Regions from separate parts of the Vibrio sp. R12-SW3-ISO1 genome, predicted to be linked through region 1. Evidence: riboswitches for the same ligand, from Rfam matches in the RefSeq annotation. Region 1 holds a riboswitch; the other holds the start of a gene.
What was found. Region 1 has a riboswitch for lysine ahead of AC6R0R_RS12380 (Na+/H+ antiporter NhaC family protein). Riboswitches for the same ligand answer to the same signal wherever they lie in the genome.
Positions count from the first base shown of each region.

Region 2: linked by a shared signal. The riboswitch ahead of lysC (lysine-sensitive aspartokinase 3) and the one ahead of AC6R0R_RS12380 (Na+/H+ antiporter NhaC family protein) in region 1 are both predicted to bind lysine.

Region 1 covers NZ_JCBDGK010000041.1:132,987-145,218, forward strand. Annotated here, with positions in the region: gene hisIE (bifunctional phosphoribosyl-AMP cyclohydrolase/phosphoribosyl-ATP diphosphatase HisIE) at 1-241, opposite strand, end outside; gene hisF (imidazole glycerol phosphate synthase subunit HisF) at 238-1,011, opposite strand; gene hisA (1-(5-phosphoribosyl)-5-[(5-phosphoribosylamino)methylideneamino]imidazole-4-carboxamide isomerase) at 993-1,730, opposite strand; gene hisH (imidazole glycerol phosphate synthase subunit HisH) at 1,744-2,358, opposite strand; gene hisB (bifunctional histidinol-phosphatase/imidazoleglycerol-phosphate dehydratase HisB) at 2,370-3,443, opposite strand; gene hisC (histidinol-phosphate transaminase) at 3,532-4,593, opposite strand; gene hisD (histidinol dehydrogenase) at 4,597-5,895, opposite strand; gene hisG (ATP phosphoribosyltransferase) at 5,901-6,797, opposite strand; His leader region at 6,847-6,982, opposite strand; gene AC6R0R_RS12380 (Na+/H+ antiporter NhaC family protein) at 7,182-8,783, opposite strand; lysine riboswitch at 8,895-9,076, opposite strand; gene AC6R0R_RS12385 (H-NS family histone-like protein) at 9,699-10,106, shown strand; gene AC6R0R_RS12390 (inosine/guanosine kinase) at 10,157-11,461, opposite strand; gene AC6R0R_RS12395 (hypothetical protein) at 11,596-11,868, opposite strand; gene mnmA (tRNA 2-thiouridine(34) synthase MnmA) at 12,199-12,232, shown strand, end outside.
Region 2 covers NZ_JCBDGK010000011.1:31,510-43,741, reverse strand. Annotated here, with positions in the region: gene uvrA (excinuclease ABC subunit UvrA) at 17-2,839, shown strand; gene AC6R0R_RS03085 (PglL family O-oligosaccharyltransferase) at 2,934-4,697, shown strand; gene AC6R0R_RS03080 (pyridoxal-phosphate-dependent aminotransferase family protein) at 4,801-5,919, opposite strand; lysine riboswitch at 6,148-6,325, shown strand; gene lysC (lysine-sensitive aspartokinase 3) at 6,412-7,764, shown strand; gene pmbA (metalloprotease PmbA) at 7,843-9,186, opposite strand; gene yjgA (ribosome biogenesis factor YjgA) at 9,294-9,824, shown strand; gene thiQ (thiamine ABC transporter ATP-binding protein) at 9,914-10,630, opposite strand; gene thiP (thiamine/thiamine pyrophosphate ABC transporter permease ThiP) at 10,614-12,232, opposite strand, start outside.

The DNA of each region.
Region 1 (12,232 bases):
TTTTCAGTTGAAGCACATTCCCTGAGGTCTCACCTTTCGTCCACAGGCGTGATTTCGTACGTGAAAAGAAGGTCACGTGTCCTGTCTGCGCGGTTTTCTCTAGCGCATCTTGATTCATGTAGCCCATCATCAGCACTTGGCTCGATTGGAAGTCTTGAACAATCGCAGGCACTAAGCCATCCACTTTGTCCCAATCGATACGCTCAGCAAGTGCGCTCACTTGCCCGCTCGCAAAACTCATACTCGTACCTCTACGCCTTGTTGTTTCAGGTAGTGTTTTAACTCACCAATATTGATGATTTGCTTATGGAAAACGGAAGCCGCTAGTGCACCATCGACGTTAGCTTGATGGTAAGCGTCTGCAAAGTGGACCATTTCACCGGCTCCACCGGAAGCAATCAGTGGTACTTTGCACACTTCACGCACCATGTTGAGCTGCTCGATGTCGTAGCCGTTGCGCACGCCATCTTGATTCATCATGTTAAGGACAATCTCACCGGCGCCTCGTTTTTGAACTTCTTGTACCCAGTCGCGTGTTTCCCACTGTGTCGCTTTGGTACGTTGTTCGTCACCAGTGAACTGGTACACCTGGTATTGGCCTGTCTCTTTATCGTAATAAGAGTCAATGCCTACCACGATGCACTGCACACCAAATTTATCCGCAAGATCGGTAATCAGCTGTGGATTGGCTAAGGCCGGCGAATTAATCGACACTTTATCAGCACCGAACTCGAGAATCCGCGCCGCATCTTCAGCCGATTTGATACCACCAGCCACACAAAAAGGAATGTCAATGACCTCAGCAACCCGGGCTACCCAGCTCTTGTCGACCACGCGGCCATCACTGGATGCGGTAATATCGTAAAACACTAACTCGTCCGCGCCTTCTTCAGCGTAACGCTGCGCGAGGGGCACGATGTCACCGATAATTTCATGGTTGCGAAACTGAACCCCTTTCACCACCTGACCATCTCGAACGTCGAGACAGGGAATTATTCGCTTTGCCAACATGCAAACGCCTCCTCTGTAGTAAATTTGCCATCGAGTAACGCACGACCAACAATCACGCCAGACACACCGCTACCTTTGAGCGCCTCGATGTCAGCCAGCGACCCAATGCCCCCTGACGATTGAAATTGCACTTGCGGGTACTGCTTGCATAGGTCGACATAAAGCTCAACGTTAGAGCCCGTCAACGTACCATCACGTGAGATGTCCGTGCATAAAACATGCTGTAATCCGACGGTTAGATAATCGTCAATTAAGGCTTCAATCGTCACGCCTGAATCTTCTTGCCAGCCGGAGATCGCCACCTTGCGTACACCTTGATCATCGATATTGATGTCGAGCGCTAAGACAATTCTCTCCGCACCGTATTTTTCCATCCAACCTTTGACCAGTTCTGGTTGCTTCACCGCTGTGGAACCAACCACGACGCGCTCGGCGCCGGCTTCAAGTAAATCCACCACGTCTTGCTCACTGCGCACGCCGCCGCCAATTTGAATTTTTGCAGGGGTACTGGCTAACAGTTTGGCAATCAGGTCTAACTGACGCGCACTGGTGTCTTTCGCACCAGTCAAATCGACCAGGTGCAGCCAGTTGGCGCCAGCTTGGTGATACAGATTAAACTGCTCAGCTGGATCCACTTTGTATTCGGTCACTTGGCCGTAATCGCCCTGATAAAGACGAACGACCTGACCTTCTATTAAATCGAGTGCTGGAATAATCACGAAGGTTATGTCCCTATAATGCTAAAAAGTTTTCAATCAGTTTTGAGCCGGCTTTCGATGAGCGCTCTGGGTGAAATTGCACCCCGTAGTAATTGCCACTTTGCACCGCAGCGGTAAAGGGTTGGCCATACTCACACTGAGCGATGGTGTAGTCGCCGACAGGCATCGCAAAGCTATGGACGAAATAGAAATACTCGCCCTCTTCAATCCCCTTAAACAGTGGGTGATCTGGGGTGGCCGATACCGTATTCCACCCCATGTGCGGGAGCGGAAGATCACCCGTCTCCATCAAGCGCACTTCGCCATCACAAAGACCGAGACACTCAACCGCATTTTCGCCTTGCGTGCCTTTCTCTTGGGAGAGTTTGCCAAGCAGTTGCATACCTAAACAGATACCAAGCAGTGGCTTTTCGACCCGTTTCACCAAATCAATCAAATCACGCTCAGCAAGGTTTTTCATTGCTTCGCTTGCCGTGCCAACACCGGGTAAGAACAGCTTATCCGCAGTGAGCACCACATCAGGATCTTTTGAAATCGTCACGGATTGACCTAGGCGCTCAATAGCGAACTTGACCGATGAGACGTTGGCACAGCCAGTGTCGATGATAACGACGTTTTGCTTTGTCATAGTCTCTCTCCTTACAACACGCCTTTACTGCTCGGCAGTTCATTGCCTTCCACTTTAATAGCTTGACGTAAAGTGCGACCAAACGACTTAAACAAGCTTTCGATGATGTGGTGATCATTATCGCCTGCTGAAGAGAGGTGCAAGGTACACGCCAATGTGTCGGTCAATGAGCGGAAGAAGTGCACCACCATTTCAGTGGATAAATCGCCGACCTGATCGCGGCTAAACTTGGCATCAAACTTCAAGTAAGGTCGGCCAGAGAGATCCAACGCGCACTGAGCAAGACACTCATCCATCGGCAAGCTGAAACCAAAGCGGCCAATCCCACGTTTATCGCCCAACGCTTCTTTTAGTGCTTGGCCCAACGCAAGTGCGGTATCCTCGATGGTGTGGTGATCGTCGATGTGCAGATCGCCTTCCACCTGACATACCATTTGGAAGCCGCCGTGCGTCGCAATTTGGTCTAGCATGTGGTCAAAAAAGCCAAGACCAGTGCTGATGGCGTTGCCACCTTGCTCATCGAGATTAACCTTCACTTTGATGTCGGTTTCTTTGGTGGTTCTCACCACTTCAGCAACGCGAGCATTCACGGTGAGCTCTTTTAATATTGTCGGCCACCCCATGGTTTCTGGGTGGTATTGGATGCCGCGAATCGCCATGTTTTCCGCCAGTTGAAGGTCGGTCGCGCGATCGCCAATGACCACAGAGTGCTTGAAATCCACTTTGCCGCCTTGAAGGTACTCTTTGACCATACCCAATTTCGGTTTACGGCACGAACAGTTGTCCTCTTCAAAGTGAGGACAAATCAATACATCATCAAACTTCACACCCTGAGAGGAGAAGATTTCCATCATCATGTCGTGCGGCGCATCGAAATCCGCTTGCGGATAGCTGTCTGTGCCTAGGCCATCTTGGTTTGTGACCATCACCAAGCGATACCCTGCGTCTTGCAGCGCAAGCAGGCTTGGGATCACAAACGGCTCTAGCTTGAGTTTGTCTAAACGATCGACTTGAAAATCAACCGGCGGTTCGACGATTAAGGTGCCGTCTCGGTCAATGAAAAGAATTTTTTGTTGTGTGCTCACTCGAACTTCCTTATCTCAATCTCAAAGGCGCCCGCCACAGCCAGCGCCCATTTGTTTCTTTACTGCGTGTCATCACGCGCTATAGTGCTTACGGATTAATAGCACTTGCGGATAAATAGTAGTTGCGGATAAAACCGAGTGTTTTCTCGCACTCATCTCGACTACCAATACTGATGCGGACACAATCCTCAATTGGCGAATTGCGCAAAATAATGCCAGTTTCCCACGCGACTTTAAACAGTGCATCACCATCAGGGAACTTCACCAATAGATAGTTGCCCCACCCTTCGAACACCGTTAAACCGGCAATGGTCGACAGGCCCGCTTGCAAATACGCGCGGTTGGCGTTGAGGTCCAGCACTTGGAACTTGGCTCTAGCAAGCCCTGCCTCTGAGAGGGCTTGGGTGGCAATATCCGCCACTGGCACAGGCACTGGGTATGGCGCGATCACTTTCAGCAAGACGTTGATCAACGCCTCATTCGCCAAGGTAAAGCCACAGCGCAGACCGGCAAGGGCAAACGCCTTGGACAAAGTGCGCAAAATAGCCAAATTGGGGTACTGAGCCAGTAAATCGACCGTCGATGCTTCTGGACAAAAATCGATGTAAGCTTCATCCATCACAACGATAGCGCGGTCTTGGGTCATCTCAAGCAGTCGGACGATGTCTTCACGCTTAACCAAATTACCGGTTGGATTGTTAGGGCTGCAAACAAAGACCAGTTTTACCTTGTCTAGATTGGCTTCAATGGCGCTGAGATCCAGTTGCCAATCTTGGGTCAACGGCACCACTTTTTTCTCCACACCAATGGTTTCCGCTGAAATAGCGTACATTCCGTAGGTAGGTGGACAATATAAAATGGCGTCTTCACCCGGCTCACAAAATGCGCGAATCAAAAGCTCAATACCCTCATCCGCACCGCGCGAGGTGAGCGTTTGTTCAGGTTTCACGCCCGCGTAAGCGGCGTAAGCGTTAATCAACTCAGCAGGTTGACACTCACTGTAGCGATTCAGGCGGGCGAAATCCGTTTTGTATTCATTGTTGAACGGCGACTCGTTAGCATTGAGCCACACATCGCCACTGCCGCCAATGCGACGTGCTGACAGGTAAGGCGTCAGTTGCTGAACTTGTTTGCGTGCTAGCTTTTCCATCTCTTACCCTTGCTTCTGAGCCAATTTTTCAACACGAATGGTTACGGCGCGTTTGTGCGCATCCAGTCCTTCTGCTTCCGCCATGGTCACGACGGTCGGCGCAAGATTTTTAATCCCTTCCTCTGAGAGCTCTTGCACCGTCATACGCTTGGAGAAATCCGCCAAGCCTAGGCTTGAATAGGTGCGAGTGTAACCATAGGTAGGCAGAACGTGGTTGGTGCCCGACGCATAGTCGCCCGCTGACTCAGGAGACCAATCACCAAGGAAAATCGACCCTGCGTTATCAAGAAGGGGTAGCAGCTCACGTGGGTTCTTGGTCTGTACGATCAAGTGCTCTGGGCCATAGTAGTTCGAAATAGAAACCGCCTGAGTGATGGAATCAGAAATGATGATCAAACTCGACGCCAGTGCTTTTTCTGCAATAGAAGCGCGAGACAGTACTTTGAGCTGACGCTGAACGGCATCCGTCACTTGATCGGCAATCACTGGCGATGGCGTGACCAGCACCACTTGTGAGTCTGGGCCGTGCTCAGCTTGGCTCAAGAGATCCGCAGCAATGAAATCTGGGTCGGCGGTCTCATCAGCGATCACTAACACCTCAGAAGGGCCCGCTGGCATGTCGATCGCGGCACCGCGAAAATCGTTGCTCACTTGGCGCTTAGCTTCTGTGACGTACGCATTACCTGGGCCGAAAATCTTGTCCACTTTCGCCACGGTTTCTGTTCCGTAAGCCATCGCAGCAATCGCTTGACCACCACCAACATTGTAAACTTCATCGATACCACACAGCTTCGCCACGTAGAGGATTTCATCTGCGATCGGTGGTGGTGAGCAGAGTACCACTTTACGACAACCCGCAATCTTAGCCGGTACGCCGAGCATTAATACGGTCGATGGCAGTGGCGCACTGCCACCTGGGATATAAAGACCGACTTTCTGAATCGCTCGAGTCACTTGTTCACACACAACACCAGGTTGCGTTTCAACTTTAATAGGCTGTGGCTTTTGGGCTTTGTGAAACTTAGCGATATTGGCGTACGCTTGCTCAAGCGCTTGCTTCATGGTTTCGCTTAAGCGCTCTGACGCCGCCTCAATCTCTTGAGTTGAGACTCGAATCGACTCTGGTTTGACGCGATCATACTTTTCCGTCAACGCCAATAGAGCAGCATCGCCTTGCGTTTTTACTTGTGCGATAACCTCAGACACCGCAGCGGTAATATTCGCCCCTTCGGTAATGGCAGGGCGCTCTAAAATGGAGTCTTGTTGAGATTCACTCAATGATTGCCAAACAACTGTTCTCATCGCCCTTACTCCATCATTTTCTCAATTGGCAGTACTAGGATTGAGCTAGCACCAAGCTCTTTGAGTTGTTCCATGGTTTCCCAGAACAAGTTTTCGGTACTAACAAGGTGAACGGCCACTTTTTGTTTATCAGCAGAGAGCGGCAAAACGGTTGGATCTTCTGCGCCAGGAAGGAGCGATTTGATCTGCTCAAGTTTGTCTGCTGGGGCGTGCAGCATGATGTATTTCGACTCTTTCGCTTGCTGAACGCCTTGCATACGAGTCAATAGCTTATCAATCAGTTCGGTTTTATCTTGTGCGAACTCACCTTTGCGCTGAATAAGGGTCGCTTTTGATTGGAAGATGACTTCCGCTTCTTTTAAGCCGTTCGCTTCTAAAGTAGCGCCGGTAGACACTAGGTCGGCGATGGCATCAGCAAGGCCAGCACGTGGCGCGACTTCAACAGAACCGGTCAGCATACAGGTTGAGAACGGTACGCCTTGCTCATCCATGTAGGCTTTTAACAATTGTGGATAGGTGGTAGCGATACGCTTACCGGCCAAATCTTGCGGGCCGTTGTACTCTTCATCCTTATCAATCGCGATAGAAAGACGGCAGCCACCAAAATCGAGACGACGCAATGTCACAAACTCACTAGGCTCACCCAATGCTTTGCGGTCTAGGCGGACTTCTTCCAATTCGTTTTCGCCAATGAAACCAAGATCAACCACACCGTCCATGATCAAACCTGGGATATCGTCGTCACGCACAAGCAGCAAATCGATTGGCATGTTCTCTGAGTGAACCACCAGTTTTTCACCCATGACGTTAAATTTCACACCGCACTTTTTCAGCAGTGCTTGGCTCTCTTTACTTAGACGACCTTTTTTCTGAATGGCGATTCTTAGGCGTTGTGTTTGCATGACTCTTGTATCCCTGTGTTCGAAATCTTTCAAAACGTTAGACTTAAAAACTAAAAAACCCTCGGAAGGTTTGTCTCCCGAGGGTCATAAATCATTATATTTGCGATTTTTACCTCCGGGAGTTTCCTATCTCCCGGGTATGCGCACATCTCCCGAAAGACTAGATTGGGTGATGGTGATGATGAATGTTCATTACAAAATTGCGCATACTGAAAAAGCTCTCTTAGCTCGCTTGGTTGATACCCACACTAACCAAGCTCAGGGATCTTTTCAACCTTTAATTTCAACTTTTTCTTATTTGTCTAATACAAATAAGAAAGGAGGCCAAAGCCTCCTTAAAATAATCAATAGAATCTGTCAGTTAGATACGAACTGTCTATCGTTTTAGGACGTCGCACAGCTCGCTAGCTTCGACTTAGACATCATTGAAAGCACCGCGCACACGGCCACAAACGCCACGCTGGCGACCGCAAATGAGAGACCGACCGACGCTGTCATACCGAGAGTGATAAAGCCGACACAAGAGATCGCTGCTACAGATAACGCATAAGGTAACTGAGTCGAGACGTGATCAATATGATTACAACGAGCACCCGTCGAAGACAAGATCGTGGTATCCGAAATCGGTGAGCAGTGATCACCAAAGACCGAACCTGCGAGCACCGCACTCAGCATTGGCAACATCAAGGCAATATCTGTTGCTCCAGCCATATCACCCGCAATCGGCAACATGATACCGAATGTACCCCAAGAGGTACCGGTCGAGAACGCCATCAAGCCCGAGAGCAAGAACAGGATAACCGGCAACCAATGTGGGTTGATGCTACCTTGCGCCAGCGTTGACAAGTATTTACCTGTGTTCATGTCACCAATCACGCTACCAATGGTCCACGCGAAGACTAGAATGAGGATCGCACCAAACATTGAGCGCGCACCAATCCACAGTGTACGAGCAATTTCGATGGTCGCAATGCGTTGCTTAACCACCGTAAACAGCGCAGTTGCCAAACCCACAATACCACCGTAGATCAAAGACAAACCCACATCGGTGTTTTCAAAAGCGCCCAGCAGATTAAACGCTTCACCATCCGCTTTAAGCGCCTGACCACCGGTGTAAAGCATGGCCGCGACCGTTGCAATGATTAACAGCACGATAGGCAAAACCAAATCAAGAACGCGTCCGCCTTCGCTTTCACGAATATCCAGCTCTTCATTGAGCTCATGCGCTTCTTTGGTGTCGTTCTCTGCATCTTTGTCAAAGCCACGGCCTTGAGACGCCGCAATTTCATGGCTGCGCATCTTACCGATGTCGAGACCAAACCAAGCCACAGCAAACACCATCAACAGCGCAAATACCGCATAGAAGTTCATCGGAATCAAACGCACGTAAGCGCCCAACGCGGAATACTCTGTGATGCCATGAGAGACTAAGATGCCACCAATGATGGTCATAATATAGGCACCCCAGCTTGATGCGGGCATCAAGACACACATAGGGGCAGCGGTCGAATCGAGAATGTAAGCCAGCTTAGAGCGAGAGACGTAAAAACGGTCCGTGACTGGGCGAGAAATCGCACCCACCGCCAAGCTGTTAAAGTAATCATCGACAAAAATGAACACGCCCAAAAACGCAGCAAGCAGTTTTGAACCGCGCTTACTTTTCACACGAGACTGCGCCCATTCAGCGAACGCGCGAGTGCCGCCTGAGAGCGTCAGCAGTGCTGTCATCATACCGAGCAAAAGCAAGAAGCCAACAATACTCATGTTCCAAGTATTGAGGCCACCGTCTTCTACGAAAACGCCCGATACGGTTGACGCAAGATAACCCGACGCACTCGCAAACGAATAGTCGTTAAGCAATACGGCACCTAAAACGATACCCACACCGAGAGACACAAGAACGCGACGCGTAATGATCGCAAGACTCAACGCCACGAGTGGTGGCAAAAGAGATAAAGGAGATGAGGCAAAATCAATTAAATTCATGATCTTCAAAAACCAGTAATAAATGGTTAGAGATCTACTGCAGATTAGTCAACCGCACGAGGCCGTTGATAATGTTGAACTTAGCGACAGGGAAGTAGACAATTCACCCAACCCTACAGTAGCGCTCCATAGTTTTACACATTATAGACTATGGCAGTGTTAGCCCTTTCGAGACTAACCCCAGCGAGCTCCTTTGATATGGAAGCCCACTTCGGCGAGATAACCTTTCACGCATGCTCATTGGCATCACCCCAACAAACGCTACTATTTTATTCCGCTCCTCTACCGCACAACCAAAATAATCAACCAATGAAACATCAAATTAACAAAGGTTTTGCTGTAGTCATGCATTAGGTGGCGCCATTGTACCCATCTAAAACTGCATTTCAACAATTTGGCTCGTTTTGTTGTCACTTTTATTGCTTAGCGATGGTACAAACGGGAAGCCAACTCTCAATTTGGTGACATTTCACACTGTGCTGACGTACAACGCCCGGGACATTAAAAACTCGGTGTTGACTGCAATACCAAATAGATAGCACTTTCTCGAAGTCGAAATATGTGCTGTGATCGAAATCGTAAAAGAAAACGTATTGAGGTGGTTCATTTGAACTATATCGACATTATAATGCCAACTATTAGGCAAATTCGTTCTCATGCTGATTTCGGCGACTTTTATCTAAACAGTGCCATCAGGATTAGAAACGTTTAATAATAGATATGAAACTCTATTATTAAATCTGAGCGTCAAAACAGGACTTAGCCGAATGATCGCTCCAATAAAGTAAAGAAAGGTAAATTTGGCTGACAGTAACAATAAATTTATCGCATTCTGCTAAGAATGGATTGTAATGTTTAAATATCAGGATTAGTATTTAAGAAATACTCTTAAATAAGATAACAATGAGAGATGTTATGTCTGAACTAACAAAAACACTATTAAATATTCGTAGTCTTCGTGCAGCAGCACGTGAACTGACTCTTGAGCAACTGGAAGACGCCCTAAGCAAATTAACGACAGTCTTTACTGAGCGTAAAGAAGAGGAAGAAGCGCAGCGTGCAGCAGCGGCAGAGCAAGAAGCCAAACTGGCTGCAATTGCTGAGCAAATATCTAAAGAAGGTATCGATATTGATGCCCTTTACTCTGCGCTTGCTGGTGAAACAAAAACCAAAACAAAATCGAAACGTGCACCTCGTCCACCAAAATATAAATACGTGGATGCAAGCGGTGAAACTAAAACTTGGACCGGTCAAGGTCGCACCCCATCTGCTATTCAACAGCAATTGGATGCAGGCAAGAGCCTAGAAGAGTTCCTGATCTAACTTACATCGAAAGTTAGTTCAAAAAAAGCGCCTGTTGGCGCTTTTTTCATTTATCTTTCCCAGTAGGCTTCTTCCAAGCTATCTTCTCGCTCTGGTAAACCTTTCGAAAGACGTGGAGAGTGCTGAACCAATACCTCATAACTGGCACGGTTAGAATACTTACACACTTGTGAAAAAGAAGAGTAAGTTAAAAACGCATGCGCGTGTTTACTCGAGTTGGGCACATTTTCTTTGTGGTATTTATTCGCGGCCATATCGTGCAACAACGCAGACAATGCCGCATCACCGGCACCATTAGTGTTTTTAATTTTCTCCGGACCACCCATGTATGGTGAAATATGAGAATACACTTTGATCGCTTGATCGCAATTATCTTTTAATGCTGGGCGGCTAAATTCATAACGATTGAATTCCGCAATACTACCTGGCAACAAAGGCAATGACGTTTCACGTTTGGCTGCTTCTTCGGTATAACCAGCCATAAACAAGCCAAGTGGCCCAGCAGTACACAGCACCAAATCGACCCACTCCAAGGCTTTGTCTGATGCCGCAAGCGGGTCGCTCTCCCCAGTGAGCGCATGCGCCTCATCTTCATTCATCGCCACAACGGTGACATAATCGCGCAAAAATTGCTGCCAAAACTGCGGATCATCTTGGATGACAAACTTAGTCCCTAGCGTGAGAACGACTGGTACATCGTGCTTTTTCGCGTACTCAATAGCGCGCATGGTCGCTTCTGGCATCGGATCGCCCGCTTTGCAGCGCACCAAATACGCAGTCAGCACCAGTGCAGAGGCATTTTTAAAGATTTTTTCTGGAATGCTCTCTGGTTTAAGCTGGTTCATCTGCCCTTCACTAATGGCAAAAGTGCGCTCCCCGTCTTCGGTGATCAGCGCGAAGCAGCGTCCAATCGCGCCGTCGACGCCTTGCAGATAATTCAAGTCCATTCGACTGGAGGTATTGCACAAATAACGATAGCCGTAACTGCCGATCTTGATGTCCTGACTCATGACACCCAGTAGCGTCGAACGGTCATCCGCCAACACAGAATAGTTGTGCAAGGTATTGCCAATCGTACCACCCGCGTATTCATTGGTGATCAAATCATCGCTCTTTAGTTCGTCGTATAACGCTTCGGCCGTCGCATCATCAATCACCAGTGAGTGTCCCTTACTTAACTGGTATTTTTCGATGAGCGTGCTACACACTTTGGCTTCAATATCCACTAAGGTTTGGTCGATACCAATAATGTGGGTGCGTGACATTTTCTTGCTGTCCTGCGCTTGAGTCACTAAAGGATCGCGAGCATGAACCGGGAAGTAATGTTTGGATTTGCGTTGGCCGGGAAATTTCATAATCAGAGTAAAGTAAGGGATAAAAAGTGGCGCGATTCTACCGCGCCCTTATTGGCGCGGCAACTCCCGCTAGTATAGCAAACGTTTGCTCGCACATTTAACCTAGAGCAACGTCGATAAGGATTAGCGGCGGCTTATTCGCCTTCCATAAAACTCAAATCTGGCAACAAATCCAAGTGCTCGGAATAGCGTTTAAGATTAAACTCACCATCGTTTTTCATCACATCAAAAATTTCGATTGAGACTGCGCAAGCCATCATGGCAATTGCTTCGTCTCTTGCTGTGCCCGTCATCATCAAACGCATTAACGTTTCTTTCACTTTGATGGGGTTGCCATCTTGCAGTTGGTTTTCAATTACTTCAATAAGTTGCGTTTCTTGCAGCAGTTCGTCTTGGTGTTCAGTCATGAGGAGTTCACTTAATAATGAGATAGATGAGCCTAGGACTCTTGAATTTCGTCCACTATGCCACAACTAACCCTGCATTACCCAACGATATCCGAGCTAACTGTCGACGTAATGACCATCAACGCAATCAACCGATATGTTGTGATATTTACGCGAGGTACATTGCCGTGTTTAGCAGATAACTTGGGCTCTATTTGTCAAACTATGGGCTGCATAACAACCTAGCGAGAACAAGCTGAAAAGCATGGGTGTGATTTCGATCTCGGATCTGTCACCGCTACCGGCTTTCTGCTAGAATTTGCATCCAGTTAAATTGAGTGGTGTGACCTAATGTCTGAAAACTGTACTGACAACAGTAAAAAGA
Region 2 (12,232 bases), on a different contig from region 1:
GCCCTGAGTGATAACAATGGATCAGATAGAAGTCCGCGGTGCGCGCACCCATAACTTAAAAAATATCAACCTCACCATCCCACGCGATAAGCTGATTGTCATCACAGGCCTATCCGGTTCAGGTAAATCCTCGCTGGCGTTCGATACGCTCTATGCCGAAGGGCAACGACGCTACGTGGAATCACTCTCGGCGTACGCGCGTCAATTTTTGTCCTTGATGGAAAAGCCCGACGTCGACCACATTGAAGGTCTCTCTCCTGCCATTTCCATCGAGCAGAAATCCACCTCACACAACCCTCGTTCAACCGTCGGCACCATCACTGAGGTCTACGATTACTTGCGTCTGCTCTACGCACGTGTGGGTGAGCCGCGCTGCCCTGACCATCATGTTCCACTCGCCGCGCAAACCATCTCACAGATGGTCGATAAAGTGTTGGCGATGCCAGAAGGGACAAAACTGATGCTGCTGGCGCCGATTGTCAAAGAGCGTAAGGGCGAGCACGTCAAAACGCTGGAAACCTTGGCAGCGCAAGGGTTTATCCGCGCCCGTATTGATGGGGAAACCTGCGATTTATCCGATCCACCAACGCTAGAACTGCACAAGAAACACACCATCGAGGTCGTGGTCGATCGCTTTAAAGTGAGAGCCGACCTGCAGCAGCGCTTAGCCGAATCGTTTGAAACCACCCTAGAGCTGTCGGGCGGGATTGCAGTGGTCGCGCCGATGGAGGGCAATGACGAGGAGATCGTGTTCTCTGCTAACTTTGCTTGTCCCCATTGTGGCTACAGCATGCAAGAGCTTGAACCGCGCTTGTTCTCGTTCAACAACCCAGCCGGCGCCTGTCATACCTGTGATGGCCTTGGCGTTCAGCAATACTTTGACCCTGCACGCGTGATTTTGGATGAGTCACTCAGTTTGGCAGAGGGTGCTATCCGAGGTTGGGATCAGAAAAACTACTACTATTTCCAAATGCTGACGTCGCTCGCCAACCATTATCAGTTTGACCTGAACGCACCCTTTCAGTCTCTGCCAAAGAAAATTCGCGATGTGATTCTAACCGGCTCTGGCAGAACGGAAGTGGAGTTTAATTACATCAATGATCGCGGGGATATTCGCGTTAAACGTCATCCGTTTGAAGGCATTCTCAATACCTTGGAACGCCGCTATCGCGATACTGAATCTAACTCGGTACGCGAAGATTTGGCCAAGTACATTTCAACCAAAACCTGTAGCAGCTGTGACGGTAGCCGACTGCGCCTTGAAGCGCGCAATGTGTTCATTGGCGATACGACGCTGCCGGAAATTGTCGAACTCAGCATTGCCGATGCACTGACCTTCTTCCATGAATTGACTCTGGAAGGTCAGCGCGCACAAATTGCCGAAAAAGTGATGAAAGAGATCAACGACCGCTTGCAGTTTTTGGTCAATGTCGGTCTCAACTACCTCAACCTATCCCGCAGCGCCGAGACACTCTCCGGTGGTGAAGCGCAGCGGATCCGTCTTGCCAGTCAAATTGGTGCCGGTTTAGTTGGCGTGATGTATGTGTTGGATGAGCCTTCTATTGGTCTTCATCAGCGTGATAACGAGCGCCTGCTCAAGACGTTGACTCACCTACGCGATCTTGGCAACACCGTGCTCGTCGTTGAGCACGATGAAGACGCCATCCGTATGGCGGATCACGTGATTGATATCGGTCCGGGCGCGGGCGTTCATGGCGGCAATGTAGTGGCAGAAGGCACTATGGAAGAGATCATTGCCAATCCGAACTCTCTCACGGGCCAATACCTCAGCGGTCAAAAGCAGATCCGAGTTCCAACGGAGCGCACGCCTAAGGATCCGAAAAAAGTCGTGCAACTCATTGGCGCGATGGGCAACAACCTCAAAGACGTTACGCTCGAGCTCCCTGTCGGGCTGTTTAGCTGCATCACCGGGGTGTCTGGCTCAGGCAAGTCGACTTTGATCAACGATACGTTCTTTAAAATTGCCCACACCGAGCTCAATGGTGCGACGACCGCCACACCCGCGCCGTATAAAACCATCAAAGGGCTACAACATTTTGATAAGGTGATCGACATCGATCAAAGCCCGATTGGTCGCACTCCGCGCTCAAATCCAGCGACCTACACCGGTATTTTTACCCCCATTCGTGAGCTGTTTGCTGGCACACAGGAGTCACGCTCTCGTGGTTACAAACCGGGCCGGTTCAGTTTCAACGTGCGCGGCGGGCGTTGTGAAGCTTGCCAAGGTGATGGTGTGATCAAGGTGGAAATGCACTTCTTGCCAGATGTGTATGTCCCTTGTGACGTCTGTAAAGGCAAACGCTACAACCGCGAAACCTTAGAAGTGCGCTACAAAGGCAAAACCATTGACGAAGTGTTAGAGATGACGGTCGAAGACGCACGAACCTTCTTCGATCCAGTTCCTGTGATTGCTCGCAAGTTGCAAACCTTGATGGATGTGGGCTTGTCTTACATTCGCCTAGGTCAAGCGGCCACAACCCTCTCCGGGGGGGAAGCGCAGCGCGTTAAATTGGCGCGTGAGCTCTCTAAGCGCGATACCGGCAAAACACTCTACATTCTCGATGAGCCGACCACAGGTTTGCACTTCCACGATATCGAGCAGCTGTTAGCCGTGTTGCACCGCCTGCGTGATCACGGCAATACCGTTGTGGTGATTGAGCACAACCTCGATGTGATTAAAACTGCAGACTGGATCGTCGATTTGGGGCCGGAAGGGGGACAAGGCGGCGGTGAAATTATTGCAAGCGGAACACCGGAAGATGTGGCCTTAGTCGAAGGCTCACACACGGCGCGCTTCCTTAAGCCTATGTTAAAGTAAGCAATAGTAGTAAAAGTGAATAAAAAAATAGTAAAGTAAACGGGCTGGCGTGCTTCTTAGTGCCAGCCCGTTTTATTTGCTGGAAAGGAACACTATGGCAACCACCCACGTGGCAGGCACGCAGCTTCAAGCACGCACACAAGCTCGCCCTATAACGAAACCTTTCTTGGCTATGATTGGCCTAGTCTACCTTGTCGCGATGCATTTCTTCATGCCGAACCCAGGCGGTTCAGGCTTGGCACTTGCCTTTAACCCACCCACTTGGCTGCTGAGCTCAGTCGCTATCGCTCTTGGGCTTTATCAAGTTGGGACACGTGGCCAAATTCGTTACAACAAATTGACCATAGGTCTGTTTCTTTGTTGTGTAATCATGACCGTGCCCGTGCTCTATCCGCACTCTGAGCTGTCGTTGTCGGTCGCGCGATTAAGCGGATTGTGGGCCGGTTTTTTGCTGTTTGCCGTGCTGCAACAATTTCGTTTTAGTAACCCTCAGCGTCAAAGGCTGTTGTGGTTTGTGGTTATCGCCGTGTTCATTGAGGCCTTGTTTGGCTGGGTACAGTACCTAGTACTCGAACCCGGCAATCCCTTTGGCTACAACACCGACGCCAATCGTCCTTACGGCATATTTCAGCAACCGAACGTCATGGCGAGCTTCTTAGCCACAGGGCTTGCGCTGTCTGGCTATTTGCTGACCCGTCAACCCATTAAATATCAACGCAAAGTCAGCCATGTGGCGCTGCTCTATCTGGTACCGGCCATCGTGCTGCCCCTACTGGTAGTGCTCGCCTCTCGGACGGGTTGGCTCAGTGCGCTACTGGTCGTCGTGCTGCTGATCCCTTATTTGATGCGCTTTGCCACCAAAAAACGCGCCGTCGGTTGGCTCGTCTCTGTGCTTATTGGCGTCACCATTGGCTTAGGAACCACGTTAGTCGGTGAGAACAACACCCTGGCAGAGCGAAAGGTGAATCTAGAAGGGCCCAGACAATACACCTTCCCTCAGACGCTCGATATGCTGATTGAAAAGCCATTTACTGGCTATGGTTACGGACGCTTTGAAGCTGAATACTTGGTCTATACGGCGCGTCAACATCAGCTCAACGCCAGTTACCCGCCTGGGCTTGCATCAATGGATCACCCACACAACGAAACCTTATATTGGGGCGTAGAGGGGGGCGTGCTGCCGATTTTGGCTATGTTGATCGCGGCCATTTTGGTGCTGTATCGCATCTACGCAGCGAAGAATGGTACACGTTTGGCGATTTTCTCGCTCTTTATCCCCATCGTGCTCCACACCCAATTAGAATATCCGTTTTATCACTCAGCGATTCATTGGCTAACCTTTATCTTATTGATTTACTGGGTCGACCAACGTAAGCGCGCCTACCGATACGCGCAATTGAGCATCGTATCGCAGACTGGACTGCGCGTAGCAAGTTTGGTCTTGCCGCTGGTGACGTCGTTTTACATGGTCACCACGTTGCACACCAACTACATATTGACGCAGTTTGAGCTCTCCAAACCGAAAGATCCGGATATCCTTAACCGAGTCAGTAACCCGATTGTCTGGCAGGAGCGCTTTGACTGGGACATCTACAGCACCTATCTCAATATTGGCCTGCACCAGCAAAACCCTGAATTTATTCAACCGTACGTGGATTGGTCGCTGGGCGTGATTACCCACAAACCAAGACCGGCATTCTACAACAACTTGATTCTGGCCTACCAAGGTTTGAATGACAGTGAAAAGGCGGAGCAAATCCGAGCCGAAGCGCAGTTTCTGTTTCCGCGGCGCGATTTCTCAGACGTGCAATACGTGCCACCGACAACGGACGCACTGCTTCGTACAGACGAAGAATAAAAAGAAAACAAAAAGTAGATAAGAAAAGGCTCTCCGAACTGGAGAGCCATCTGCAATGATTAACAGGGCAAATTATTCGCCGAGCGACTCTATCCGAGCGACTCTATCCGAGCGACTCTTTAAGCGCTTGTAAACAGAGTGCGACGTTCTCCTCACGCGCACCATAGCCCATTAGGCCAATCCGCCACGCCTTGCCCGCCAATGCGCCAAGCCCGGCACCAATTTCCAGATTGTACGTATCAAGAAGGTGACTGCGTATTTGGGCTTCATCAATCCCCTCAGGAACATAAATCGCATTCAGTTGCGGCAAGCGTGCGGACTCTTCCACCACAAACTCAAAGCCGAGCGCCAATAAGCCGGTCTTGAGCTTGTTGTGCATCTGCTGATGGCGATGCCACGCGTTTTCTAACCCTTCATTTTTGAGCATCAGCAAAGCTTCATGCAGTGCATAGAGACTGTTGACGGGCGCTGTGTGGTGGTAACTACGCTTGCCCTCTCCACTCCAGTAACCAAGTACCAAACTTTGGTCTAAAAACCAACTTTGCACCGGTGTTTGACGGGCGGTGATTTTCTCAATCGCTGCACTGGAGAAGGTCACAGGAGAGAGGCCCGGCGTACAAGAGAGGCACTTTTGACTGCCCGAGTAGACCGCATCAAGTTGCCACTCATCGACTTTGAGCGGCACACCACCCAATGACGTCACCGCATCGACAATCGACAATACATTGAACTCTTTAGCAAGCGCGCCCAGCGTCTTCGCATCGCTGCATGCCCCTGTCGATGTCTCCGCATGGACAAACGCGAGGAGCTTGGCATCAGGATGCGCCTGCAATGCATCACGAACTTTCTCTACCGAAACCGGCGCTCCCCAGTCATCATCGACCAGCACCGCTTCACCGCCGCAGCGTACCACGTTCTCTCGCATGCGTTCGCCAAACACGCCATTGCGGCAGACGATGACTTTGTCCCCCGGCTCAATCAAGTTAACAAAGCAGGTCTCCATACCTGCACTGCCTGGTGCCGAGACGGCAATCGTAAACTCATTGTTGGTCTGAAAGGCGTATTTAAGCAGCTGCTTGAGTTCGTCCATCATCTGGATAAAAAGCGGGTCAAGGTGGCCCACCGTCGGGCGGCTCAAAGCTTGCAGTACCTGTGGGGAAATATCGGATGGACCAGGGCCCATCAAAATACGGCGAGGGGGGATAAAACTTTGGTAAGTCATTGGCAACTCCTTTTGAATCATGAGGGTGTTCTTGTTGTTATCTCTTCACCATAATCGAATTCATCCAGCGCAGCAATGCGCAAAAAGTCGACAGGTCATACCAGCCTCACAAACCGAACCTATCGTCTTTAACCCGTAAATTTCGCATTGACATTAAGAGGATAAACACGTTCAATGCGAAAGCGGTGGCAAGACAATTCGTCACCCTGTTGTACAAACAATTATGCTTTTTGCAGAAGAGGAGCACTACCCAGGTAGGTATGTTGTGGAGCCACAATTCCAAAACAACATTCTGAGGGGGAGTAGTGCCGAGGTAGGCTTATATTGTGGTTTAAGTCTGTCGGTTGACTTGGGTTGAGTCCCATCAACTGTCATCAGCGCCGTCTGGTGATGAGCTTCTGAGGTCGTACTCCATACCTACCTCTACTCTCGCTCATCCTCACCTCACGCAAAGGAAAGACTCAATATTCAGGAAGTTGTGGGAGAAATGCCGTGAGCAATTTTAACGTTGCTAAATTTGGTGGGACAAGTGTTGCAAACTTTGAAGCGATGAGCCGTTGTGCGGCGATCGTTGATAACAATCCAGAGACAAAACTGGTGGTCAGCAGTGCCTGTTCAGGGGTAACAAATCTATTGGTCGCGCTGGCGAACGGCGTACAAGATCAGCAGCAACGCAGCGATATTCTGACTCAGCTCGCTGAGATTCATGATGCGATTCTTAATCAACTCAATGATCCAACCCATGCGGCGAGTGAAGTGTACAGTCTGCTTGATACGGTCACCAGCCTTGCGGAAGCGGCCTCGATTCAAGCCAGCAATAAGTTGACTGATCACCTTGTTGCGTGTGGTGAACTGATGTCGACCCACATTTTAACCCAACTGATGATTGAGCGCGGCATCAACGCGGTACGCTTTGATATTCGTGATGTACTGCGCACTGACAGCCACTTTGGCCGCGCAGAACCGGATGTTGCCGCCATTCGTGAGCTTGCCAGTGACACCTTGCTGCCACTGTGCCGCGAGCACGTTGTGGTGACACAGGGCTTTATTGGCTCCGATGAAGAAGGCAACACCACTACCCTTGGCCGTGGTGGCAGTGATTACAGTGCGGCTTTGATTGCCGAGGCAGTGCAAGCCTCTGGCTTAGAAATTTGGACTGATGTACCGGGAATCTACACCACGGACCCGCGTATTGCCCCGAATGCGGCACCGATTGCAGAAATTAGCTTCAGCGAAGCGTCAGAGATGGCGAATTTTGGCGCCAAGATCCTGCACCCTTCGACCCTAGTCCCTGCTCTGCGCCATGATATTCCGGTGTTTGTCGGTTCCTCGAAAGCGCCAGAGCAAGGTGGTACTTGGATTCGTCATCAAGTGGAAAGCTCACCGCTGTTTCGCGCCCTAGCCCTACGGAACAACCAAACCATGGTGACGCTGCGCAGCGCGAAAATGTTCCATGCTTACGGCTTTCTAGCCAAAGTGTTTGAGATCTTGGCCAAGCATAAGGTCTCGGTCGATTTGATCACCACCTCTGAAATCAGTGTCTCATTAACGCTTGATCAAACAGGTACCTCTGGCGGTGCGCCATCGTTACCTCAAGCCGCGCGTGAAGAGCTTGAAGAGCTGTGCAGCGTGAAAGTGGAACACAACCTCTCCGTCGTCGCCTTGATTGGTAACAACATGAGCGAGAGTAAAGGTTACGCAAAACAAGTATTTGGTACGCTTGAAGACTTTAACTTACGAATGATTTGTTACGGCGCTAGCCAGCACAACCTCTGTTTCTTACTGCGTGAATCAGAAGCCAAACAAGCGATTCAGAAGTTGCATGTCGAGCTGTTTGAGCGCTAACAGCACTATAAATACACATCAGCGACGAAGCACTCTCGTGTTTCGTCGCTGATGCATTGCTACGTCAAATAGTGAGGCTTATTCGCCCGCCACTTTCATTGACTCAAGCAAGATAGAACCGGTTTGAATCTGCGAACGGGTTTCCACATCACTGCCGACAGCCACTATTTGGTTGAACATCTGCTTGAGATTACCTGCGATGGTCACCTCCGAGACGGGGAATTGGATTTGACCATTCTCAACCCAGAAACCGGCTGCGCCGCGCGAGTAATCGCCTGTCACGATATTCACACCCTGCCCCATCACTTCTGTGACCAAAAATCCGGTGCCTAGCGCCTTAAGCATTTGCTCAAAATCTTGCCCTGTGGATCGTACGTACCAGTTGTGGATGCCACCCGCATGACCGGTTGGCGTCATCGACATTTTACGCGCCGCATAACTGGTCAATAGGTAAGTGGATAACACGCCGTCAGTGATAATTTGTCTATCTTGCGTAGCAACGCCTTCGCTATCAAACGGGCTTGACGCCAGACCACGCAACACATGGGGACGCTCGTCGACTTGGAACCAGCTGGGTAGAATTTTCTGACCAAGATGATCAAGAAGAAACGAGGATTTGCGGTACAAGTTGCCACCACTGATCGCCATCACAAGGTGACCGAGTAGACCCGTTGCGACATCCGCCGCAAACATAATCGGGTACTGACCGGTTTTGAGCTTCTGCGCGTCTAAACGACTGACGGTTTTCTCCGCTGCGCTCAGGCCCACGGATTTCGGCGTCCACAGGTCGTCTTTGTGACGCGCCACTGTGTAGCTGTAGTCGCGTTCCATTTCACCGTTTTGGCCTTGACCAATCACACAGCAACTGATGCTATGGCGACTTGAGGCATAACTCGCCAGTAAGCCGTGGCTGTTACCGTACACTTTGACGCCATAGTGGCTATCGTAGCTGGCGCCATCACTTTGCTTGATCTTATCGCTGTAGCTGAGCGCTTCTTGCTCCGCTTCAATCGCCATTTCTGCCGCGTAGTCAGGGTCAGGCGTATCGGGGTGAAACAGATCCAAATCGGGAATATCTTTGACCATCAACTTAGCCGGTGCTGGGCCTGCATACGGATCTTCTGATGTGTATTGAGCGATATCGAGTGCCGCCAATACCGTTTGTTGAATCGCTTTTTCGCTTAAGTCTGACGTTGAGGCGCTGCCTTTACGCTGATTGCGGTAGACGGTAATACCGAGTGCACCGTCACTGTTGAACTCCACATTTTCGACCTCACACATGCGAGTCGATACGCTTAAACCTGTGGTTTTACTGATGGCAACTTCCGCGGCATCCGCTTTTTCACCCGCCATCTCTAACGCTTTCGCGACGGCAGCTTCAAGCTCGATACGCTGCTGTGCCACTTGCTTTTTTACGTCCATATTCTCTTCATCAGTCGTTGCTTTGTCGCTAGGATAACAAGAATTTCGCTTTCTCCCCATGATTCTTGTTAAAATAGAGAAATAGACGTTCAAATGAAGGTATGAAAATGGCTCGCAAAAATCAAAAAGCGCCATGGGAACCAGAAGAAGAGATCATCTGGGTAAGTAAATCCGAGTTGAAGCGTGACATGGAAGAGCTGCAGAAACTGGGTGAAGAGCTCGTTAACCTCAAGCCCTCTGTGTTGGAAAAATTTCCACTCAGCGAAGACTTGGCCGATGCGATTCGCGATGCGCAGCGTTTTAAAAACGAAGCGCGCCGTCGTCAGTTGCAGTTTATCGGCAAATTGATGCGTCACGAAGACCCAGAGCCAATTCAAGCGGCGCTGGATAAAGTCCGTAACAAGCACTCTCAAACCACGGCGCTTCTGCACAAACTAGAGCAACTGCGTGACCGTGTGGTGGAAGAGGGCGACAGCGCCATTGAAGAGGTATTGACGCTGTATCCGGATGCGGACCGTCAGCGTTTACGTCAGCTTGCTCGTCAGGCGAACAAAGAAAAGCAAGCCAACAAGCCAGCTAAAGCGTATCGAGAGATTTTCCAGATCCTCAAAGCATTGAGCAGTGAAGAGCCACAATAACACGCTCTTACTCAGTGATGATTGAAGCGGATAAGTGCACACTTATCCGCTTTTTTGTATCTCTGCTTTCTAGCCCATTGTTATAGCGCTCAGTTGTGCGCCGTGGTGGCCGCCTGAACAAATGCGCCGAGGCTAGGGTCCGAGTGGGTCGCCGCTAGCTCTGAAATCGGCCCAGTCGCTGCGACATGACCTTGTGATACAAACGCAAAATGCGTTGCGATCGCTTTGGCATCACCTAAGTGGTGCGTCACCATCACGACCGTAATATCACGCTCACTCGCCAACTGTTTGACCAGTGATAGCATCTCTAACCTGAGCAAAGGATCGAGCGCTGAAAAGGGCTCGTCGAGCAGCCATATCGGCGCAGACTGTACAAAGCAGCGCGCTAACGCAACCCGTTGACGCTGGCCACCAGAGAGCTCATGCGGCAATCGAGACAAATACTCCGCCACCCCCACCTGCTGTGCCGCTTGCACTACCGCCTGTTTCTGCGTTGCAGACAACTTCAAGCCGGGATCCAATCCAAGGCCGATGTTTTCCGACACGGTAAGGTGAGCAAACAAGTTGTGCTCTTGAAACAACATCGCAAACGGGCGCTGGTAAGGCGCCAGCCCGTTGAGCGTTTGACCTTGCGCTAAAATTTCACCGCTTAATGGTTCAATAAAGCCCGCCATCAAGGCGAGTAAGGTCGACTTCCCTGCGCCACTGGGTCCCATTAGCGCGACGATTTGCCCTGCCTCAACGTGCAGATCAAACTGAAATGACTCGGCATGATAATCGTAATGCAGGTCACTGAGAGTGAGCATAGTGACTCCTATTGGTGGGGGTAGAAGCAGAGCGAGAGCGAAATAGGCGTTCCATCAGCGCAAAACAACCCACACTCAAAAGCAGTAAAGTGACCGATACGACCGCCGCCGCGTCCATTTGGTAACTGCCGAGCAGTTGGAACAGGTAGAGCGGCAGCGTACGAAACTCCTGACTACCAAACAGCGCGATGGCACTGAGATCGCCCATAGAAAACATAAAGCTGATGGCAAACGCGTGCGCCAGCGGCCGTTTTAATGCGCGCCACTCCACCACTCGTAAACGGCGCCAACCGCGGATTCCAAGGGTTGCACAAAGGTACTGATACTGCTGCTCGAGTTGCAACATCGGCTGAGCCAAGGTTTTGATCACATAAGGCAGCCCCATTAACGCGTTGACCGCAACAACAACGACCAAGGCGTAGCTGAGCGCATCCGTCCACGAACGGAGCAGCAAAAAGAGCCCGGTCGAGATCACTAATCCTGGGGTCACCAGAATGATGGTCCCTAGCAGCTCTATCTTATCCGCGGTTTTCTCACGTTGATTGAGGCGCAGTCTTCGGCTCGACAATAAAATCGCCGTGCCCGCACTGACAGCGATAACGCTCGCCATGCTCGCCACTTTCAGTGACGCGCCAAGCGCGGACCAAAATCGGCCATCACTCAGCACATTCAGCGCCTGAGAATTCATACCACTGGCTAGTACCATCCCAAGAGGCGGCAACACTAACAGCAAGCTAAAACCTATCCAAGCGCCATCCCAGCACTTAGAGAATAGACTGTCTTTCACCACCAACGCAGTTGGTGCGTCGCTGCCCATCGAAATGGCAATAGGTCGAGCGAAACGTTGAATCGATAACGCCATTAAGCCACATAGCAGCATTTGCCAAATTGCCAGTAACGCGCCCGCTTGCAAATCAAAATCAAACTTGATCGCTTGGTAAATCGCGAGCTCAATGGTGGTCGATTTGGGCCCGCCGCCCAATGCCATAACAGTGGCAAAACTGGTAAAGCAGAGCATAAACACCAACCCGCAAACAGGCGCTAATTGCTGCCTCATCCGCGGCCATTCGACCCACTTAAACTTTTGCCAATGGCCCATGCCTAAGTGGGCGCACAGTTTGTGTTGCTCCGCCGGAATCGACTCTAGTGATTGCAGCAGCAAACGCGCCGCATAAGGAAGATTAAAAAAGAGGTGTGCGAGCAAAATCCCATGCAAACCGTAAATATTAAATGGCAACGAAAGATCCCACTGCGCAAGCTGTATCGCCAGCCAACCACTGCGCCCATAAATCGCAAGCAAGCCAAACACCCCCACCAAGACAGGCAGCACCAAAGTGGTCGTAAACAGCTTAAGTACCAAGGCTTTGCCGATAAACTGCCGCCGCGACAAAGCATGAGCAACGGGGATCGCCAAGCCGACACTGAGCAGCGTTGAGAGGAAGGATTGATAGAAGCTAAATTGGGTAACGTGGCGGTAATAAGGATCTTGCCAAATGACACGCAGATCGAGGGAAGGCGCTTGATTGAGCAATGCCAGCAGCGCAGAAACGACAAAGGCCGCGATCAAGATCGCGACCCATACGCCTAATTTAGGGACAGATT